Regions from separate parts of the Blastococcus sp. OS1-29 genome, predicted to be linked through region 1. Evidence: riboswitches for the same ligand, from Rfam matches in the RefSeq annotation. Region 1 holds a riboswitch; each other region holds the start of a gene.
The links. Region 1 has a riboswitch for cyclic di-AMP ahead of AC2H4J_RS16355 (C40 family peptidase). Riboswitches for the same ligand answer to the same signal wherever they lie in the genome.

Region 1 (5,330 bases):
AGCGACTCGGGCGGCCGGCGGGCGAGCAGGGCCGCGACGAAGGTCTGGATGCCCCCCTGCCGCGGCGGGAAGTCGTTGGTGACCACCAGGGTGCGGGTCACGGCCGCTCCAGCCGCTGCCAGTCGCGGGCCAGGCCGACCCGCTGCGCCGTCGTCGGATGGGATCCGAAGAACCACTGCAGGACCGCGGGCGGGTCCGGCTGGGACAGATTGGCCACGGCCAGCTCCCGTTGCATCGCGATGAAGGTGTCGGGGTCCCGGGTCAGGTCGAGCGCGTGCACGTCCGCGCGGGCCTCGATCTGCCGGGAGACCGCGTTCTGGATCGGAGTCGAGACCAGCGCGCCGACCGCCATGAGGAACAGCACCAGCGGGACGATCCGGGGGTCCCCCGGGTTCTCCGCCCCGGTGCGGCGACGCAGCGGGGCGACCGAGACCAGCCAGCCCAGGGCGGCCACGCCGGCCGCGGCGCCGAGCGCCCCGGTGAGAGTGCCGGTCAGCACGTCGTCGGCGGCCACGTGGCCGAGCTCGTGCGCCACGATCGACTCGATCTGCGCGTCGGGCAGCTGCTCGAGGACCGTGTCGTACACGACGATGCGCCGGGTGGAGCCGAACCCCGAGACGTAGGCGTTCAGCGCCGTCGTCCGCCGGCTGGCGTCGGACACGAGCACGTCCTGCACGGGAGCGCCGCTCTTCTCCGCCAGCGCGAGCAGCTCGCTGCGCAGCGGACCGGCGGGCATTGGCTGGAACCGGTTGAAGGCGGGCTCGATGACCAGCGGCCACAGAAAGGAGCCCACGACCACGAGTGCCGCGGCCCCCAGCGCGGCCCAGGCCCACCAGGTGCGTGGCACCCGGCGGGCGAGCCAGACGAGCGCAAGCAGCCCGACGGCGGTCAGGCCGGCGTCGATCGCCGTGCTCACCGCCACGTCGCGCAGCCACAGCCACCAGCCGCGGGTGGAGAGCCCGTAGCGGTGCCGCACCATCTCCCCGTAGGCCGCGAGCGGCAGGGTGGCGAGCCGGCCGACCAGTATCAGGGCCGCCACGCCCAGCAGGACCTGCCAGGCCCAGCCGCCCCCGAGCGGCCGTGCCACGGCCCGGACCAGGCGGCCGCCGAGGGCGGTGAGCCCGAGGATCCCGGCGACGACGAGCCCGAGCGCCAGGGACGCCAGGGAGGCGGGCCGGACCAGGGCGGCGAAGGCGTCCGCCCGGTGCAGTTGCGCGGCCGACAGCGCGGCGGTGGGGTCGAGCGGCGCGTGGCCACCGGGCGGCTCGGGCAGGACCGTCCAGGGCGTCCGGGCGACGATGACGACGGCCAGCGCGACGGCGAGGACGAGCGCCGTGACCAGCGCGGCCCGGGGGGCGCCCGTCGGCCGGCTCCAGCTCATCGACCCGATCCTAGGGCGGAACGCCGGGAGGGCCGGTGCCCCGGGCGGGTCCCCCGCCCTCCCGGGACGTTCGGCTCGCTCAGCCGATGCGGCGAGCGCTGTTGTAGCTGCCCATCGAGTCCAGGCTCGCGACCTTGACCGGCTGGCCGGAGGTCGAGGCGTGGACCATCTGGCCGTTGCCGATGTACATGCCCACGTGGCTGACCGGGCTGTAGAAGAACACCAGGTCACCGGGCTGCAGCTGGTCGCGGGAGACGGGCGTGCCCATTCCGGCCTGGCTGCTGCTCGAGTGCGGCAGGCTGATGCCGGCCGCGGAGTACGCGTACTGCGTCAGCCCGGAGCAGTCGAACGCGTCCGGACCGCCGGCGCCCCAGACGTAGGGGTCACCGACCTGTGCGAGCGCGGTGTCGACGGCCTTCTGCGCGGCGCCGCTTGGTGCGACCACCCCGCTCGGCGCCGCCTGCGTGTCGCCGTGCGACGCAAGCACCTGCTGCTGCTGCGGCGCCGTCAGTGAGTCGTACTGACGCTGGTAGTCGGCGATCTTCGCCTGCAGGTCCTTCTGCTGCGCGGAGACGTCGTCGTAGGACTTCTGCGCCTTCGTCTGCGCCTCGTCCGCGCCGGCCTGGGCCGTCTTGGCCTGGGCGGCAGCCGTGGCGATCTGCGCGACCTGCTCGTTCGTGTGGCCCGCGATGGCGTCGAGGGTGCCGAGCTGGTGGACGAACTCGTCGGCCGAGCTGCTCGTGAGCAGCACGTCCAGACGCGTGAGGGTGCCACCGGTGTAGGCCGAGCGCGCCAGCTGCCGGATCTGCGGCCCGAGTGCGTCGAGCTGCGACTGAGCCGCGGCGGCGGCCTGGTCGGCGGCAGCGACGGCGGCCTGCTGCTGGTCGAGCTGGACCTTGGCCTCGTTGACCTGCTCGGTGACGACCTCCAGCTGACGGCTGGCATCGGCGACGAGCTGGGCGACCTGGGCGGAGCTGGTCGCATCGCTGGGCGCTGCGGCAGCGCTGCTCGGCAGAGTGGTGACCGCCATAGCGACGGCGGCGCCGACGAGCAGGCCGGACCGGATCCGACCGAGTCGGGGAGCGGTGAACAGTGTGGGGGCGTGCTTCAGTTGAGCGTGAGGGGTCGCCACGTGCGGCGGCACTCCGTTTCTTCCTCTGCAACCGCCTACCGAGTTAGCTGACGGGTTCGGGCTGGGAAGACTGGCCCTATCCCCTGCTCACCGGCGAGCCGGCCCTACAGGAGAACTCACCCCAGGACTGCGGTGGGTCCCCGGTTCGCCGTCGGACGCCACTGCGGCGCCCTCGGGCAATTCGGCGGTGCCCGACCGAGGCCACCCTTCAACGGGCGACGACCACTCAGCCGAACGGCGACGACCCTACGACCGTGATGCTGCCGTGACAAACGGAAGTCCCTGCGACTGGCGTGACGAGAGTCGCATTTGGTCTCATCGTTGCTGGTCAGCGGCATGTCGTTACCGGAATGTGACCTGAACCGGACCGGTCCGTCCGCGCTCGTTCAGCCCGTCCGGCGACCGTTTCGGGAGTCCTCGCCGCCCCCTCCGCGGTGTCGCAGCGGAGGCACGAGACCGACCTCCGCGAGCGCCCGGACCGCGCGGCGCTCCACCTCGTCGAACTCCACCACCACGCCGGCGGGCGGGACGACGACGTCCTCCGCGGTGGCCTCCGGCCGTGCGTCCCGGGCCCGGCCCGACATCGGGACCACCACCGGGTCGACGCCCTGCCAGCCCGGTGGGGCACCGAGCAGGACGGTGACGACGCAGTCGGCGCATCCGGCGCCCCGCGCGGTGCAGGTGTTGCAGTCGATCAGCATGGATTCGCTCCTCCGTGAGTTGTCCGCACGGTAGGAGCAGCCACCGACAATTCCGGTCGCAGCCGGGCTCAGGTGCCCGCGTACTCCCAGTGCCACGGCTCTTCGCGGCCGTGGCCGGGCTCGGCCCAGTCGGGGTGGAGATAGCCGTACCGGCCGGCATTCGCCTTCATCCAGCCGTACTGCGCCGTCCCGTAGTGGTCGATCCCGCCGCACAGGTCCACCGCCAGCCCCCAGCCGTGGTTGCTGGTGCCGGGCACCGCGGCCAGCGTCGGTTTCTCGCCGTACAGGCGCACCTGGCTGGCGTAGGTGCGGTAGGAGTCGGTGATGCAGATCGGGGAACCGAACGCCGCCGCGAAGGCCGCCGACATGGCCCGGTAGGCCGCCGCGGCGTCGCACCGCAGCTGGTGTCCGCCCACGCCCAAGGGGCACATGGCGCTCGGCGGGATGAGCCCGTTCGGATAGCCACCCCACTGCCGGGCGCCGTCGTAGCTGGGCGGATAGACGGTGTTGCCGCACTCCATCCGCAGGGCGCCACCGGTGGGACCCGGCGCGGTCACCGGTGCCCGCTGCGGGAGGCTCGGCCGGCCGATGCCCAGGACCTGGTCCGCGGGCAGGGTGCGCACCACCACCGCTCCGGCCCGGCCGTCGGCGGCGAGCATCGTCTTGGGGTCCAGCGCGATCCCCACGTGCCCGAGCCCGGCCTCGGCGTTGCCGAGGAAGACGAGGTCGCCCGGCAGCACGTCGGCGGGGGCGACAGGGGTCGTGACGGCGAACAGGTCCTGCTGCGTGCCCGGCAGCGAGATGCCCGCAGCGCCGTAGACCGACTGCACGAGGGAGCCGCAGTCCCAGGAATCAGGACCGGCCGTACCCGGCGCGTACGGCTTGCCCAGGGTCTTCATCGCGGCGCTCACCGCGGACAGGGTCTCCGCGGGCAGGACGAGCAGGGACGTCGGCTGACGCGGCAGCTGGGCCGCTCCGGGCTGCGCTCCCCCACCGGCCGCGGCGACCGGCACCAAGCCCGGGGGCAGCCCGCGGGCCGGGTCCTGCAGCTGCGCGGCCGGCGGGGGGACGAGGCCCGCGGCGGTGAGCTGGTCGACGTACACCTGCCAGTTGGCCGCCGTCCGCGTGTTGACGTCGACCTGCTCCTGCTGCAGCTTGGCCAGCTGCTCGTCCACGTCGCTCAGCGCGGCCCCGAGCTCGTCGGTGACCGCGGCGGCCTTCTTCTCCAGCTCCGCGACCCGTGCGGCGACCGCCTCCTGCCGGGCACGCGCCTGGTCCAGCGCCGCCTGGGCCCGCTGCCGCACCTCCTGCGCCGAGCGCCGCATGGTCTCGGCCGCGCCGATCACGTCGGAGGCATGGGCGTCGACCACGTCGAGGAAGCTGAGCGCCGACACCACGTCCCCCGGGTCGCCGCTCGTCAGCAGCACGGTGAGCGGCGTCAGCCCCCCGCCGTCCCGGTAGAGCGCCGAGGCGTATCCCGCGACGACCCGCTGGTAGCCGGCCAGCTGGCCCTGGGCGTCGTCGACCACCTTCTGCGCGTCGGCCACCGCCTGCTGGGCCTGCGTCATGGCCTCGCGCGCCGCGACGACCTCGCCCTGCTGCGCCTGCAGCCCGCTCTGCACCTCGGCGGCGCGCTTCTGCAGCTCGTCCAGCGCCCGGCTGTCGAGGACGCCGGACGTGCCCCCGGGCTGGTCGCTGGGGGCGGCCGACGCCGGGCCGGCCCCCGCGAGCACCGCCGCGGCGACCGCGCCTGCGATCACCACGGACGTCCCCCGGATGCGCCACCGGGAACGCGGGAGCATCGGACCACCTCTGCGTTCGGGGCGCTTTCCACTCGCGCTGCCCACCGGGCACTGATGGTGACCCGGACCGTGGCGTTCCGCCAGGTGAGCGGCCACGGTCCCCCACCCGGGCGACATCCGGCAGCGGGCCCGGCGCCGCCGAACCCGGCGGTGGAACGGCGAGGCATCACAAGAGTGTCATTACCCCGACCTACCGTCCGGCCCGTGCCCTTCGCCACCGCAGTCGACCGCTACCAACAGGTGTCGATCGAGGAGCTCGGCACCCGGCTGGCGGAGGTGACCTTCGTCGTGGTCGACCTCGAGACCACCGGCGG
Region 2 (5,330 bases), on a different contig from region 1:
CTGCCGGATCGGCGCGACGGCGCCCTCGGCGAGGCGCCGGGCGGTCACGAGGAAGGCCGTGTGGGCGACCATCCGGTGCTCCGGGCGTACCGCGAGACCGACGGCGTGCCACGGCCGCAGCAGCGACTCCCAGGCGTGCGGCTCGGTCCAGACGCCCTGTGCGCGCAGCGCCTCCACGTACGTGGACAGCTGCGTCACCGTGGCCACGTACCCGATCAGGACGCCGCCCGGTCGCAGCGCCGCCGCCACGGTCGGCAGCACCGCCCAGGGCTCCAGCATGTCCAGGACGACGCGGTCGACGACCTCCTCGGCGGGGTGCTCGGCCAGATCGCCCAGCCGCAGCGACCAGTTCTCCGGGACCTCCCCGAAGAAGGCACCGACGTTGCCGCGGGCGACGTCCGCGAAGTCCTCGCGCCGCTCGTAGCTGGTGACCGCTCCCCCGCTGCCGACCGCGCGCAGCAGCGAGCACGTCAGCGCGCCGGAGCCCGCGCCGGCCTCCAGCACCCGCATTCCGGGCCCGATGTCGCCGAAGCCCACGATCTGGGCGGCGTCCTTGGGGTAGATCACCTGGGCACCGCGGGGCATGGACAGGACGAAGTCCTGCAGCAGCGGCCGGAACGCCAGGTAGCCGGTGTTCGCCGTCGAGAAGACGACGGAGCCCTCGGGGGCACCGATCAGGTCGTCGTGCTTGATCGCGCCGCGGTGGGTGTGGAACTCCTTGCCGGGCTCGAGGACCACGGTGTGCAGCCGCCCCTTCGGGTCGGTCAGCTGCACCCGGTCGCCGATGACGAAAGCGCCGGGCACGGTTTCCTGCTCGATGTCCACAGGTGGCCAGCGTACGGACGGGGCTGATGTGACCCTTGTCCCCAGTGCGGCGCGGACGCTCGGAACTGTCGGAGGGGCCACCTAGCCTCGGAACCATGACGGCGATGGTGGAGACCGACCCGACCCCGACCGAGGGTGCCCAGGCCGTGGACGCGCCCCGCCGTCCCTCGCTGTCGCCGAGCCGCGCGGCGGATTTCAAGACCTGCCCGCTGCTCTACCGGTTCCGCACGATCGACCGGCTGCCGGAGCGCAAGAGCCTGGCCGCGGTCCGGGGGACGTTGGTGCACTCGGTCCTCGAGCGGCTCTACGACCTCCCGGCCGCACAGCGCACCGTCGAGGCGGCACAGGAGCTGATCGAGCCCGCGTGGGCCGACCTGCGCGAGGAGCCGGGCGTGGCCGAGCTGTTCGCCGTCTCCCAGGACGAGGGCGCGGAGACGGCGCCCTCGGCGCCGGAGTCGGTGGAGGCCTGGCTGCTGTCGGCGGGAAAGCTGGTCGAGAAGTACTTCACGCTGGAGGACCCGACCCGCATCGAGCCGCACGGCCGCGAGGAACTGGTCGAGGTGACGCTGCCGGACGGGCTGCTGCTGCGCGGGTTCGTCGACCGGTTGGACGTCGCCCGCAACGGCGCACTCCGGGTCGTCGACTACAAGACCGGTGCGGTGCCGCGCGAGGCGTTCGAGGGCAAAGCGCTGTTCCAGATGAAGTTCTACGCACTCGTCCTGTGGCGCACCCGCGGCGTCATCGCCGCACAGCTCAAGCTGCTCTACCTCAAGGACGGCGACGCGCTGACCTACGCGCCCGACGAGGACGAGCTGATCCGCTTCGAGCGCACCCTCACCGCGATCTGGGCGGCCATCGAGCGGGCGGTCGCGACCGGCGATTTCCGGCCGAACAAGTCGCGCCTGTGCGACTGGTGCGACCACCAGGCGCTCTGCCCGGCCTTCGGGGGCACTCCCCCGCCGTTCCCGACCGAGGCGGCCGCGGCCGCCGGCTGGCAGACCCTGCCGATCGTCGCCGTCAGCTGACCCGGGGTCGGGGCCGCCAGACCGCCCCGACCCCGTACACGGTCAGCGGTAGTTCACGTGCACGTGGTCCATGTGGTTGGCCGTCGGGCTGCCCCGGTCCTCCATGCCGACCCAGCTGCCGTTCGGGGAGGACAGCATGCGCTGCTTGTAGATGAGGTACTCCACGCCGAGCTCGTCCCAGTGCGCGATGTGGTAGGCGATGATCGCCTCACCGAGGGACGAGTTCCCGAGCACCATGTAGTCCAGGGCGAGCCCTGACGGGTGTCCGTGCGGGTCGGCCGCGCTGGCCCGCGTGCCGCCGAGGGTGATGCCGCCGGCTCCGGGCACGTTGGACACGACGGCGTTCGCCGCGACCTGCGTCTGCGGCTTCACCGGGCCCGAGCTGTTGCTGATCTTCGCGACGGCGGTCGCGGCGGTCCCAGCGGCAGCCGGGGCCGGAGTGTCGTTGGCAGCCTTCGCGGCCTGCGCAGCTGCCGCGGCGGCAGCGGCCTGCGCCGCGGCCGCCGCCTCGGCCTGGGCCTGGGCGGCAACGGCAGCCTGCTCGGCCTGGGCCTGCGCGGTGACCGCGGCGGCCTGCTCGGCGTCGCGCTGCGAGCGACTCGAGGTCACCTCGCCGAGGCGTTCCGCGTCGGCACTGACCGGGGCCGAGGCGCCGGCGACACCCAGGGCGTCCGCGACGGCAACGGACGACTGCTCGTCCGCGCTGGCCGGCACGGCGCCGGTGCCGGTGCCGGTGACCAGGTTCAGCGTGGCCAACGCGCAGACGGCGGCGATGCCCAGGCCGTAGGCGACGCGGGAGCTCGGAGCGGATCTGCGGTAGTGCCGGCCGCCCCTGTTCGGGGTGGTGGCGACCTCGTCGTGGGGCTGTGCGGTGTGCAAGTTCAGGGGCGCCACAGGGGGCGGCTCTCCGTTCTTCCTCACCCGCCTACCGAGTTAGCTGACGGGTTCGGGCCGGAAGATGCCCTACCTGCGACGTGCAGGATTCACCCCAGAGGAACCATGGGTCCCCGGTCCGGCCGGCCCCGCGAGGGCCGTTCGCCGGTTCGGCGGTGTCCAGCCGACGCCCCTCGGTCGAGGAGCCGGTCTCGGCGAACAGGTCACGAACGTACTACGAATCGCACCACCAGCACTGTGACATCGGCCTGTCGGCGCCGCTCCGACTGCCGGATGGTGTACCGCCGCCCGTGACGCTGTGTCAGCTTCCGGCTCCGCCGCTGGTGACAGCTGCAGCCGGCGCGGGCCGACCGCCGAACGGCGCGTGAGGCGTGTCCGACGTCATAGCTCAGGCGGCGGAGTCCGCGAGGTCCGCCTCGGCCAGCACCGCTGCGAGCTCGGCCGGCCCGACGCCGACCAGCCCGTCGCGCAGGTGCAGTCCCGGGGCGGGCGACACGACCTGCAGGGTGGGCACGCCGAGGACGGCGGTTCCCGCCGCCAGTCCGGCCGCGATGCCGGCCTGGGAGTCCTCGACGACGACGCACTCCCCGGGCAGCACACCCAGGGCATCCATGGCCATCCGGTAGGGCGCCGGATCGGGCTTGCGGGCCGGCACCTCGTCCCCGCAGATCGTCAGGTCGAACGGGTCCGAGCCCAGGTCGCCGCGGATCGAGGCGAGCACGATGTCGGCGATGCGGCGCGGCGTCGTCGTCACCAGGGCGGTCGCGAGGCCGGCGTCGCGCACCGACTGCAGGAGCTCGGCGGCTCCGGGACGCCAGCTGATCTCCTCGGCGAGCAGCACCGCGGTGGTGTCCTCGACCCATCGGGCGTCGGCGACGAGCTCGGCCTCGCTGCGGCTGACGCCGAGGTCGCCGTAGAGGATCTCCATCGACGTCCGCATGCTGGAGCCGACCGTCGCCTGACGCGCCTGCGCGGACAGGCGGCCGCCGAGCCGCGCGGCGAGGGCGAAGAGAGCCTCGCCCCAGTGCTCTTCGGTCTCGACGAGGGTCCCGTCCATGTCGAAGAGGACGGCGCGCAGTGATTCAGTCATCCGTTCCCAGTGTCCCTGGGAACAGGCCTCCCGGCCTCCGGCAGGGGGCCGGAAGCCGGGAGATGTTCCCCACGTGGACGGCTACTCGTCCTCGGTGCGGTAGCCCAGGTTGGGCGAGAGCCACCGCTCCGCCTCGTCGACGGTCCACCCCTTGCGCCGCGCGTAGTCCTCGACCTGATCACGACCCAGCCGACCCAGCACGAAGTACCGCGACTCGGGATGCGAGAAGTACAGGCCGCTCACCGACGCGCCCGGCCACATGGCCATGCTGTCGGTCAGCTGGATACCGGTGTTGTTCTCGACGTCGAGGAGCTCCCAGATCGTCTGCTTCTCGGTGTGCTCCGGGCAGGCGGGGTAGCCCGGGGCCGGCCGGATGCCCTTGTACTTCTCGGCGATCAGCGCCTCGTTGTCCAGGCGCTCGTCGGGCACGTAGGCCCAGAACTCCTTGCGCACCCGCTCGTGCAGCCGCTCGGCGAATGCCTCGGCCAGCCGGTCGGCCAGCGACTCCAGCAGGATCGCGTTGTAGTCGTCGTTGGCCTTCTTGAACTCCACGATCTTCTCCACCGAGCCGAGCCCGGCGGTGACGGCGAACGCGCCGACGTAGTCGTGCAGGCCGGACGCCTTGGGCGCGACGAAGTCGGCCAGCGACTTGCGCGCCGAGCCGTCGCGTCCCTCCGTCTGCTGGCGGAGCTGGTGGAGTGTCGTGAGGACCGTGCTGCGCGACTCGTCGGTGTAGACCTCGATGTCGTCGCCGGGCACCTGGTTGGCCGGGAACAGCCCGAAGACCCCGCTCGCGCGCAGCCACTTCTGAGCGATGGCCTGGTCGAGCAGCAGCTGGGCGTCCTCGTAGAGCCGGCGGGCCGCCTCACCGCTGACCGGGTTGTTGAGGATGTCCGGGAACCTGCCCCGCATCTCCCACGCGTTGAAGAACGGCTGCCAGTCGATGTACGTGCGCAGCTCCTCCAGCGAGTAGTCGTGGAACGCGCGCACGAACTGGGTGGCCACGTGGTGCAGGTGGTCGCAGCCGGGCCCGGCGCACACGTCCATCGCCTGCTGCAGCAGCATCCGCGGACGCGGCGGGTGGTAGGAGCTCCAGTCGATGGGCGTCCCGGCCGCGCGGGCGGTGGCGATCGGGAGGATCGTGCGCGTGTCCTGGCGGGCGGCGTGCCGCTCGCGCAGCGTGTCGTAGTCGGCGTCGGTCTCGGCCAGCAGCTTCGGTCGCTGCTCGTCCGACAGCAGGGCGGCCACCACCGGCACCGAGCGCGACGCGTCCTTCACCCAGATCACCGGGCCGTGGTACTTGCGGTCGACCTTGACCGCCGTGTGCGCGCGTGAGGTCGTGGCACCGCCCACCAGCAGCGGGATCTCGAAGCCCTGCCGCTCCATCTCCGACGCCAGGGTCACCATCTCGTCCAGGGACGGCGTGATGAGCCCGGAGATGCCGATGATGTCGGCGCCCTCCTCCTTGGCCGCGTCCAGGATCTTCTGGGGCGGCA
Region 3 (5,330 bases), on a different contig from region 1:
GCTCCAGGTCAGGACGGCGGTCCTCGGCGACGACCTCGCCGTTCCACTCCGCGTCGAACCGGTAGACCATCACCCGGTCGAAGCCGGTGACCGTGCGGACGTCGCGGGCGAGCACCGCGGTGAGGTCCTCGAGCGTCGCCGTGGCCGAGAGCCGCTGCAGGACGGTGGGCAGCCGCCGGTGCCAGGCGGCGCCCGCCTGCTCGGCGCCGGCGACGGGCTCGAACTCGGCGATCAGCAGCCCGTCGGCGCGGTGCAGGACGAGGTCGACGTCGTCGCCGCCGATCTGCACGCGCAGGGGGTTGACCTCGGCGAGGTCGCCGGCCAGTCCCGCGCGCAGGCGGCCCAGGTCGCCGTCGGACAGGAGCTGGTCGAGCGCGGCGACCGGTTGCCCGAAGACCTCCGCCGTGTTGGCCGAGGCGACGACGACGGCCAGGTCGGGCTCGGTGAGGGCGAGCAGGACGCCGTGCGGCTGGATCGCGCCGGGAATGGCGATCGGCTCGTCCGCGCAGCGGAGCAGGGCTTCCGGGTCGGTGGGAACGGGACCACCGGCCGGGCTGCTCACCCCGGCGACGTTACGTGCCGGCGTCCCACCCGGCGACGCCGGTCGGGATCTCCGCCGTCGACGTCACGATCGGCACGAGCCGGCCGAGATCGAGCAGATCGACCGTCAGCCGGACCGGGCCGTTCGACCGCGGCGCGACGACGTGCAGCGTCACGTCTGCCGCCGCGGCCTTGCGCGAGACGCGCATGAGCTCGCGGGCACCGGAGGAGTCGAGGAACGTCGTCGGCGTCAGATCGATGAGGACGGCGACGTGGCCGGCCTCGAGAAGGGCGTCGACGGCCTGCGCGAACTGCGGCGCCGTCGCGATGTCGAGGTCACCCCGTACGGTGATCCCCGGACGCCCGGCAACCGTCGTCCGTTCCACTTCGAACAGCACGAATCGGCTCCCTCGTCACGTCGTTCGGCGTACTGAGGGTAGGTCACCCGGTTCACAGGAAGGGAAGCTGCCGTGAACGTGCACTTCAGCGTGCGGCTCCCGACCGACGCGCAGAGCGTGCCGCTGGTGCGGGGCCTGCTCCGGCAGGCGCTCCAGTACCTCGCCGTCCCCGAGACCGGCATCCAGGAGATCGTGCTCGCCCTCACCGAGGCGTGTGCGAACGTCGTGCAGCACGCCGGCGAGCACGAGGAGTACCAGGTCGACATCGCCATCGACGACGAGAACTGCCGGATCAGCGTGGTGGACGACGGCGACGGCTTCGACCCCGCGGCGACGGCGATGGAGCAGGAGCGCTCCCCGCTCGAGCCCGGCCGTGGCCTGGTGCTCATGCGCGCGCTGGTCGACCGGCTCGACTTCGTCCAGGACGAGGACGGCCGGCACCGGGTGACCCTCGAGAAGCGCCTCCACGCCTCGCCGAAGCTGCGGCTGCTGCCGACCTGACGGTCAGCGCCGCGAGCCGGCCGTGACGATCTCGGACAGCGCCGCGCCCCACTGACGGGCGCGGTCCTCCTCGCCGTCGGCGAGCGGTCCCCGCGCGTCGACGACGAAGAAGTGCTCGGCCGGCGCGGCGAGGGTCGCGCCGAGCGTGCGCAGCAGCTTCTCCTCGGTCCTGGAGGCGTGGTCGAGCTTGGTGACGATCGACGGATGGTCCATGCGGGTGTCGAAGGCGGCGGCGGAGATCCCCGCGGGCACCGCCGCTGCGTCGAGCCACTCGTGCAGACCGGTCGTCGGGTCCGCGACCACTCCGGCGCCGTACTGCTCGACCGCACCCTTGCGTGTGGACGGCCGGGGCATGCCCATCGCGTGGTTGGGCCCGCCGACGACGAGCAGCCGGACGTCGGGGCCGATCTGGCGGGGGGCGTCCTGCGCGGCGATCACCTCGACCTGGAGGTGGCCGGACAGGCCGTCGGCGATGGCACGGGCGATCTTCTCGGCGTCCCCGAACAGGGACTCGTAGACGACGACGGCGGTGGCCATGACCGCTCCCCTCGGGATCGACTCCACCGACGCTATTGCGCTCCGGTCGGGCGGGCGAGGGGTCGAAGGGCCCGCGCCGCAGAGGCGTGAGACGGCCCGCGCCCGACCGCGCCCGCCGGCGGCGTCCCTCACGCGGCGTGGCCGCCGCGCCGCTGCTCGAGAAGTCACGCAGCGCGACCGTGGGAGCCGGAAAACGGTCCTTCCGCGGGCCGCACCTCGTCGAGGCCGCAGGTCGAGGCACGGCCGGGGTGACCACCCATCGTGACCGGCTATCGGGGGTCACAGGTAGCTCCTCACCTGCACGGGCTCGAGGGCGCACCTACCGTCGTCGCGTCCGGTCGGCCCCTTCAGTCACGCACCGTGTGACCCCGGCCGGACGCCGCCGAACCGGGCGCTGTGCATCAGTGCGTGCCCGGGCCGGGGACCCATCGCAGTAGTGGGGTGAAGCGCGCGCCGGAGACCCTCCGGCCGCGCCGGGCGCACGTTCCCCGCCCGAACCCGTCAGCTAACTCGGTAGGCGGCTGCGGAGAACAGGAGATCCCCGTCCGTGCCCAGTACCCGCACGCCCTCGTCCGGTCCGGTCCGTCGCGCGGCCTTCGTCGTGCTCACCGCGGCCGGCGTTACCCTCGCTCCCCTGCCGGCCTTCGCCAGCACCGGCGTCACCACCGCAGCCGTCGCGGCGGCCCCCGTCGCCGCACCCACGCAGGCCGCGCAGGTCGCGGTGGACACCGCCCTCGCCCAGCTGGGAGACGCCTACGTCTGGGGCGGCGCCGGTCCGGACAGCTTCGACTGCTCGGGCCTGGTGCAGTACGCCTACGCCGCGGCGGGCGTCGACCTGCCGCACTCGTCGAGCATGCAGTCGACGATCGGGACGCCGGTGGCGTACACCGACCTTCAGCCGGGTGACCTGGTCTTCTTCTACAGCCCGGTCAGCCACGTCGCCATGTACATCGGCAACGGCCAGATCGTCCAGGCCTCGACCTACGGACAGCCGGTGGCGGTCACCGACCTCGCCTACATGCCGGGGTTCAACTCGGCTCGCCGGCTGACCTGAGAACTCCCCGGGGTGCCCGCCTGCACGGGTGGGTATCCCGGGGTTCAGCCCGGTTCGATGACACGGATGGGCAGGCCGGCGACCCACGCGGCGACGTCCTCGACAGCCTCGCCGTAGAAGACCTCGTAGGTGTTGCGCGTGACGTAGCCGAGGTGCGGGGTGAGCACGGTGCGGGGCAGGTTCCGGATCGGCGAGTCCGCCGGCAGCGGCTCCTGGTCGTAGACGTCGAGGCCGGCGCCGGCGATCCGGTCCTCCCGCAGGGCGTCGACGAGCGCCTGGGTCTGCACGATCGGGCCGCGGCTGGTGTTGACGAACACCGCGGTGTGCTTCATGAGCGCGAAGTCCTCGGCGCCGATGAGGCCGCGGGTGCGCCTGGACCACAGCAGGTGCACGGTGACGACGTCCGACGTCGCGAAGAGCTCGTCCCGGTCGACCCGCCGGACGGCGTGCTCGGCGGCCCGCTCGTCGGTGAGGTTCTGGCTCCAGGCGACGACGTCCATGCCGAAGGCCTGCCCGATCCGCGCGACCTGCGTGCCGAGGCGGCCTAGGCCGATCACGCCGAGCCGGGCGCCGGCGAGGTCGCCGCCGATGGTCTGCTGCCAGCCGCCGGCGCGGACCCCGGCGTCCTCCTGCGGGATGTGCCTCGTGACCGCCAGGATCAGCGCCCAGGTGAGCTCGGCCGTGGCGGTCGGCTGGGACCCGGTGCCGCAGACGGTGATGCCGTGCTCGGCGGCCGCGGCCGTGTCGATGGACTTGTTGCGCATGCCGGTGGTGACCAGCAGCTTCAGGTTCGGCAGCCGCTCGAGCATGGTGCGCGGGAAGGCGGTGCGCTCACGCATCGCGACGACGACGTCGAACGGCTCCAGGCGCTCGGCGAGCGTCTCCTCGTCGGGCAGGGTGTCGGAGAACGTGGTGACGTCGACCGGCGCGGCGACCGTCGACCAGTCGCAGAAGTCGGCAGCGACGGACTGGTAGTCGTCGAGGACGGCGATGCGGGTCATGCGGTGGGTCTACCAGGTCGGGACGCGCGACGGCCCCCGCCCGCGGATGCGGACGGGGGCCGGGACGTGCGCTGGGCTCAGCGGGTGCCGGGACGCCGGGTCTGGTTGGCGCGCTTTGCCTGGAAGTCCGCGATGGCCCGCTTGATCTTGGCCTGGTTCTGCGGCTTGCGGGCCTCCTGGATCACCTTGGCGGCGATACCGGACGCCATGAGCTTCTTGATCATTCCCATGATCGCCTCCTTCGTGTCGGTTACGGGTCAGATGCCCGAACGAACGGCAGACCAATCACGTCCCCGCGAACGCGGCCCTGTGCAGGACGTCTCCGCGCCGTAGGGTCCGGATGCGGCGGAACAGGCGTTCGTCGGCGACTTCGGCTTCGACCCGATGCACGGCGGCCCACCGGTGACCTCGGTCGATCACCGTCCCGCGGCGTCGGTCGCCAGCACCAGGTCGTGGTGCATGCGCTCCTGCTTCGTGCGCAGGTACCGCACGTTGTGCGGCGTCTCCACGACCGGCAGGGCCACCCGGCCGACGATGTCGAGACCGTAGCCGTCCAGGCCGCCGTACTTGGCGGGGTTGTTGGTGATCAGGCGCAACCGCCGGATCCCCAGGTCGCCGAGGATCTGGGCCCCGACGCCGTAGCTGCGGGAATCCACCGGCAGCCCCTGCGCGGTGTTGGCGTCGACGGTGTCCAGGCCCGCCTCCTGCAGCGCGTAGGCCCGGATCTTGTGGCCGAGGCCGATCCCCCGCCCCTCGTGGCCGCGCAGGTAGACCACGGCCCCGCAGCCCTCGGCCGCGATCTCGGCGAGCGCCTGCTCGAGCTGCGCCCCGCAGTCGCAGCGCAGCGAGCCGAGGATGTCGCCGGTGAGGCACTCGCTGTGCACCCGCACGAGGACGCCGCGCCCGCTGTGGCCGGCGGCCGCGACGTCGCCCATGACCAGCGCGAGGTGCTCGACGCCGTCCAGCACGTTGCGGTAGGCCACCGCGCGGAACTCCCCGAACGACGTGGGCATCTCCGAGGCGGCCACCTGCTCGACGAGCCGTTCGGTCGCCCGCCGGTGGCGCACGAGGTCGGCCACGTCGAGGACGAGCAGGCCGTGGGCCGCGGCGAACGCGCGCAGGTCCGCGCCCGAGCGCATGCCGCCGTCCTCGGCGGTGATCTCGCCGATGACGCCGACGCCCGAGAGGCCGGCCATGCGCAGCAGGTCGACCGCCGCCTCGGTGTGGCCGGCGCGCACGAGCACCCCGCCGTCGCGGGCACGCAGCGGGAAGACGTGACCGGGCCGGCGCAGGTCCGCC
Region 4 (5,330 bases), on a different contig from region 1:
CGCGGGCGGAGTCGAGGCGGTCGAGTCGCCGGTCGACGGCGAGCCGGTCCTCCTCCGACAGCGCGGCCTGCTGCCGCAGCTCCACCCGGGGGTCGGCTCCCGCGAAGGAGACCTCCATCCGGTACACGTGCGCACCGTCGCGGCGGTCGAGCAGTTTCAGCAGGGCGGCGAGCGAGCGGACGCCGGCCCGCGCGGCGTCGTCCTCGGTCAGGGTCGCCGGGTCGATCGGCTCGACCGTGTCGAAGCGGACCACGCCCACAACCGTGCGCTGGGTGCTCCCGGGCCGCACGCGCGGGCGGTCCCAGCGGCGGAAGGCGAGCGTGACGGAACCGTCCGCCATGCCCTCGGCGGTGACCCTGCTGATCAGCACCCCGTGATCCTGGCAGGGGACGGCAAGGTGGCAAGGTCGGGCACGTGCGGGGTCTGGCGCGGCGCGAGTTCTGCCTCGTGCTGCTGCGCCGGATGGCCGACCTGCGGCCCGACCTGGTCGCCGACGCGCTCCCCCAGCTGCGCGCGACCCGTGCGGAGGCTCATGCCGCTCACACCCGCTGGCAGGCGCTCCAGCACTCCCGCCGCGCCCCACGAGGGCTGGCTCTCCGGACGGCGGTTCTCGGCCCCCCCGAGGAACTCGAGGACCGGCGGTTCGGCGATCTCGATGTCCAGGTGCGCCGGTGGCCGTTGCCGCTGTGGCCGTATCTCTACTGGGAGGTGCTGAGCGGCCCCGGTGGTGCCGTGCTCAACGAGCAGCTCGCGCGGGCGCCCGGGTCGCCGGTCCCGCCTGCAACCGCGCGAGACCTGCGGGTCTGGCAGCACGTCCTGGACGACGTCATCACGGTGCCCGGAGCGAGACACCTCGGGCCGGGGGTGCCGACCCGGCAGGACGTCCTGCTGCCCGGCGACGTGCGGGCGGCCTTCGTGTGGGGTCTCTTGCTCCAGGTCAGGACGGCGGAGCCGACAGCAGGGAGCTGAGCAGCGCGGCGGCGGCCAGGACGACCGCCGGCACGGGGTGGCCGGTGGCGAACAAGGCCAGGACCGCGGCGCCGAACACGACGACCTTCACCAGCACCGTCAGCGCAGGGACCTGGACCGGCGCACGTGGAGCGGCGAACACGCCCCACAGCACGCCGGCCACGGCTGGGGCAGCCACGGCCAGGACCAGCCGCCAGGCCGTCGGGTCGACCGCCGACCAGCCCCAGACGGCGAACGCCGCCAGCGCGGCCAGTTCCGCGAGGAACGCGACCGCCAGCCACAGCCAGTTCCAGGCCTGCGTCATGGGCCCAGCCTGCCCCGCAGTGGGGTCCCGGCGTCAGGCGGCGATCCGTCGTCCGCCGGCGAAGCCGCCCATCGAGTCCACGCTGGCAACCTTGACGACGTCACCGGTCGTCGGGGCGTGCACCATCTGACCGTTGCCGATGTAGATGCCGACGTGGCTGACCGGGCTGTAGAAGAAGACCAGGTCGCCGGGCTGCAGGTTGGCGCGGCTGACGGCCTGCCCCATCGTGGACTGCAGGGCGCTGGAGTGCGGCAGGCTGACGCCGGCGGCACGGTAGGCGTACGCCGTCAGCCCCGAGCAGTCGAAGGAACCCGGCCCGCCGGCCGCCCAGACGTAGGGCTTGCCGCGCTGGGCCATCGCGGTGTCGATCGCGACCTGCGCCGCGTCACTGCTGGCCACCACCGGGCCGCTGGGGGCGGCGGCCTCGCGGTCGGCCGACCGGCTGGCCCGGCCCGGCGTCGCCTCGGCCGCGGCGCGCTTCTCGGCCGCGCTGAGCCGGTCGTAGACCGCCTGGTACTCGGCGACCTGCTTCTTCAGGTCGGCCTGCTGGGCGGCCACCTTGTCGTAGGTCGCCTTCGCGGTGGCGGCCGCGTCCTGGGCCTGGGCCTGTGCCTGCGCGGCGGCGACGTTCGCAGCGGCGGCTGACTGGAGGACCTGGGACTGGTGCCCGGCGACGAGCTGCAGCGTCGACATCCGGTCGACGAAGTCATCGGCGGAGTCGCTGGTCATGAGTGCCTGGAACGAGCTCAGCCCCTCGCCGGTCCACGCGGAGCGGGCGATGCCGCGCACCTGCTGCTGCGCGGCGCCGAGCGTGGCGGCTGCCTGCTGCAGCGTGGCCGTCGCTGCCTCGGCGGCGGCGCGCTGGGTGTCGAGCGTGGCGCGGGCCTCGTTGAACTGCTCGGTGACGACCTCGAGCTCGTGGGCGCGGGCGGCGACCATGCCGGCGGCCTCGGCCGAGGTGCCCGGCGCGGCCTGGGCGGGGGCCGCGGCGAGCAGGACGCCGACGACGCCGGCGACGGCCAGACCGGCGCGGGCGAGGCGGGCCGGCGTGCGGCCGAGGGGGGTCGCCATGACGCGGCGGCTCCGTTTCTCATCCAGAAGCCGCCTACCGGGTTAGCTGACGGGTTCAGGCGGGAGATCGCCCGGTGCGAGGGCTGGCGGTCCCCGCACTGCACCCCAGTACTGCCCTGGGTCCCCGGTCCGGTCTCCGCACGAGGTGCGAACGGCCGGCTCGACGGCGTCCTCGGGGTGCCACTCAGGCAGTGACTGATTGCCCCGACGGACACACAGACCGTAACTGTGTTACCGAGCCGTGACAATGACAGAGATGTTATTTGTCGGTTTTTTCTGGGCACAGGAGACGGTTCTGTCGGACTGCCCTGGTAAGCGCCCTGATCGCCGCTCGTGGGGTCCGGATACGGTCTTTCGATGACAGGCAGCAGGTACGACGTGGTGGTGGTCGGCGGCGGCCACAACGGCCTCGTGGCGGCGGCGTACCTGTCCCGCGCCGGCCGGTCGGTGCTGGTCCTGGAACGCGCCGCCCAGGTGGGCGGGGCCGCGGTCAGCCGGCAGGTCTTCGAGGGCGTCGACGTCCGGCTGTCGGCCTACTCCTACCTGGTCAGCCTGCTGCCCGACCGCATCGTGACCGACCTCGGGCTCGACGTGCGGCTGGCCGACCGGGCCGTGGCGTCCTACACCACGACCGTGCGTGCGGGCCGGCCGGCCGGGTTGCTGGTGGAGCGGGACGAGGGCCCGGCCACCGCGACGTCCTTCCGCGCGCTCACCGGCGACGACGCGGAGTTCGCCGGCTGGCAACGCTTCTACCGCCGCCTGGCGACGCTCGCCGAGGACCTCGCGCCCACGCTCACCGAGCCGCTGCTCGCCGCGGACGACGTGCCCGGCCGCCTGCGGGACCCACAGCTGTGGCACGACCTGCGGGAGCGCCCGCTGGCCGACGTGGTCGCCGACCACCTGACCGACGACGTCGTCCGCGGGATCGCGCTGACCGACGGCCTGATCGGGACCTTCGCCGACGTGCACGCGGCGGACGGACTCGCCGGCCGCTGCTTCCTCTACCACCTGATCGGCAACGGCACCGGCCGCTGGCGGGTACCGGTCGGCGGCATGGGCGCGGTGAGCGGGGCCATGGCAGCCGCGGCGCGCCGAGGCGGGTCGGAGCTCGTCACCCGTGCCACCGTGACGCACGTCGATCCGCGTCCGGACGGCGTCAGGGTGCACTGGACCGACGACGACGGCACCGAGCGGTCGGTCGAGGCGGCACACGTCGTCTGCGGCGCCGCGCCCGCCGTGCTGGCCGAGCTGACCGGCGCGGAGCCCGGCCCGCGGCCGTCGGGCTCGCAGCTGAAGATCAACATGGTCCTCGCCCGGCTGCCCCGGCTGCGGTCCGGCGCGGACCCGGGCACGGCCTTCGCCGGCACGTTCCACGTCGACGAGGCGGCCGGCCAGCTGGACGCCGCCCATGCCCAGGCCGCGGCCGGGCGGCTGCCCGACGTGATCCCGTTCGAGGTGTACTGCCACACCCTCGCCGACCCCTCGATCCTCGGCCCGGTCGAGCGGGCCACCGGGCAGCACACGCTGACCCTGTTCGGTCTGCACACGCCCGCCGAGCTCTACCGCGCGGACCCGGTCGGGACCCGCCGCGAAGCGGTGCGGCGGGTGGTCGCCCAGCTCGACGCGCACCTGGAGGAGCCGCTGCTGGACTGCCTGGCGCGCGACGCGCACGGCGACCCGTGCCTGCAGGCGGCCTCGCCGCTGGACGTCGAGGAGTCCCTGGCCATGCCCGGCGGCCACATCTTCCACGGTGACCTGGCGTGGCCGGTCGCCCGCACGCCGGAGGAGGTCGGGGGGTGGGGGGTCAGCACCGCACACCCGCGGATCGTCGCCGCGTCCTCCGGCGGCACGGTCCGGGGCGGCGCCGTGAGCGGGCTCGGCGGCTACGCCGCGGCACGCCACCTGCTCGACCTCGGCTGACGCGGGAGGAGTCTCAGCCCTGGCCCGGCGGCGTCCGACCGGGCTGTGGTCCCTGGCCGCGCCCCGGCCCAGGCGGCTGCGCGGGCGCCACCGGCTGGTCGGGCGTGCCGGGTGACACGGGTGGCTCGACGGGGCCCCCGACCGGAGGGTCGGCACCCTGGGTGGGCGGCGTGGTCTCGGGCGCGGGCTCGGTGTACGCCGAGCCGTTGCTGACCAGGATCGTGACGAGCTGACCGGGAACCGCCCGGCCACCGCGCGGCGGGCTGGTGCCGACGAGCTCGCCGTCCTGCTTGTCGCTGTCGACGTTCGCCGTCGCGGTCTGGAACCCCGCGGCGATCAGCACACTGCGGCACTGGCTCACCGTGGAGCAGCCGGGCACGGGCTTCGTGTTGCCGTTGACGACGGCCGGGTCGGCCGGCGGGAACACCCCGCTCCCCCGCGCCTGCAGGATCGGCGCCATCGCGTCGTGCCAGACCGTCGCACCCTTGCCACCGCCGAAGCCACCGACGTCCCGGTTCTCCTTCGGGTCGAAGACCATGACGCTCGCGGTGATCTCCGGGGTGTAGCCGACGAAGGCCACCGACCAGTTGTTCTGCGTCGTGCCGGTCTTGCCGGCGATCTGGTGGCCGGGGACGTACGCCCGCGAGGCGGTCTGGCCGGGATTGCCGGGTTCGACGTCCTTGCGCAGCATCTGGTTCAGCGTGTTCGCGACGCCGGGCGGGATCGCCTCGGGGGTGCACCGGTCGCCGGTCGCGACGAGGTGACCGGCGGAGTCCTTCAGCGGCTGCCCGTGCGCGTCCAGGATCCCGGTCACCGGGTTGACGTCGCACTGGGTGCCGCCGGCGGCCAGCGTCGAGTACGCGCTGGCGAGCGCCAGCGGGCTGGTCGCGTCCGGCCCTAGCGTGAACGCCCCGCGGTTCTCGTCGATGGTCTTCTGGGCCAGGTCGGCCGGCCCGAACTGGTAGAGGCCCATCTTCTCGGCCATGTGCACCGGCTCCTCGACGCTGCCCAGCGCGTCCTCGAGCGCGACGAAGTAGGTGTTGGACGACTGGTAGAGCGCGGTGGT

Region 2: linked by a shared signal. The riboswitch ahead of AC2H4J_RS07280 (VldE C-terminal domain-containing protein) and the one ahead of AC2H4J_RS16355 (C40 family peptidase) in region 1 are both predicted to bind cyclic di-AMP.
Region 3: linked by a shared signal. The riboswitch ahead of AC2H4J_RS17865 (C40 family peptidase) and the one ahead of AC2H4J_RS16355 (C40 family peptidase) in region 1 are both predicted to bind cyclic di-AMP.
Region 4: linked by a shared signal. The riboswitch ahead of AC2H4J_RS11245 (C40 family peptidase) and the one ahead of AC2H4J_RS16355 (C40 family peptidase) in region 1 are both predicted to bind cyclic di-AMP.

What each region holds. Positions count from the first base shown of each region.
Region 1 is NZ_JBXXJK010000006.1:105,987-111,316, reverse strand. It holds gene AC2H4J_RS16365 (glycosyltransferase family 4 protein) at 1-101, opposite strand, end outside; gene AC2H4J_RS16360 (M48 family metallopeptidase) at 98-1,381, opposite strand; gene AC2H4J_RS16355 (C40 family peptidase) at 1,461-2,513, opposite strand; cyclic di-AMP (ydaO/yuaA leader) riboswitch at 2,531-2,692, opposite strand; gene AC2H4J_RS16350 (hypothetical protein) at 2,900-3,214, opposite strand; gene AC2H4J_RS16345 (D-alanyl-D-alanine carboxypeptidase family protein) at 3,283-5,016, opposite strand; gene AC2H4J_RS16340 (DEDD exonuclease domain-containing protein) at 5,221-5,330, shown strand, end outside.
Region 2 is NZ_JBXXJK010000002.1:558,587-563,916, reverse strand. It holds gene AC2H4J_RS07290 (tRNA (adenine-N1)-methyltransferase) at 1-825, opposite strand, end outside; gene AC2H4J_RS07285 (RecB family exonuclease) at 921-1,850, shown strand; gene AC2H4J_RS07280 (VldE C-terminal domain-containing protein) at 1,893-2,744, opposite strand; cyclic di-AMP (ydaO/yuaA leader) riboswitch at 2,758-2,909, opposite strand; gene AC2H4J_RS07275 (HAD family hydrolase) at 3,133-3,834, opposite strand; gene metH (methionine synthase) at 3,916-5,330, opposite strand, start outside.
Region 3 is NZ_JBXXJK010000007.1:10,995-16,324, reverse strand. It holds gene AC2H4J_RS17885 (SpoIIE family protein phosphatase) at 1-562, opposite strand, end outside; gene AC2H4J_RS17880 (STAS domain-containing protein) at 573-938, opposite strand; gene AC2H4J_RS17875 (ATP-binding protein) at 1,011-1,439, shown strand; gene AC2H4J_RS17870 (hypothetical protein) at 1,443-1,976, opposite strand; cyclic di-AMP (ydaO/yuaA leader) riboswitch at 2,347-2,512, shown strand; gene AC2H4J_RS17865 (C40 family peptidase) at 2,524-3,030, shown strand; gene AC2H4J_RS17860 (D-2-hydroxyacid dehydrogenase family protein) at 3,075-4,031, opposite strand; gene AC2H4J_RS17855 (hypothetical protein) at 4,109-4,261, opposite strand; gene AC2H4J_RS17850 (bifunctional 3,4-dihydroxy-2-butanone-4-phosphate synthase/GTP cyclohydrolase II) at 4,448-5,330, opposite strand, start outside.
Region 4 is NZ_JBXXJK010000004.1:51,334-56,663, reverse strand. It holds gene AC2H4J_RS11260 (hypothetical protein) at 1-370, opposite strand, end outside; gene AC2H4J_RS11255 (hypothetical protein) at 415-969, shown strand; gene AC2H4J_RS11250 (DUF2568 domain-containing protein) at 938-1,273, opposite strand; gene AC2H4J_RS11245 (C40 family peptidase) at 1,307-2,344, opposite strand; cyclic di-AMP (ydaO/yuaA leader) riboswitch at 2,361-2,495, opposite strand; gene AC2H4J_RS11240 (phytoene desaturase family protein) at 2,702-4,264, shown strand; gene AC2H4J_RS11235 (transglycosylase domain-containing protein) at 4,278-5,330, opposite strand, start outside.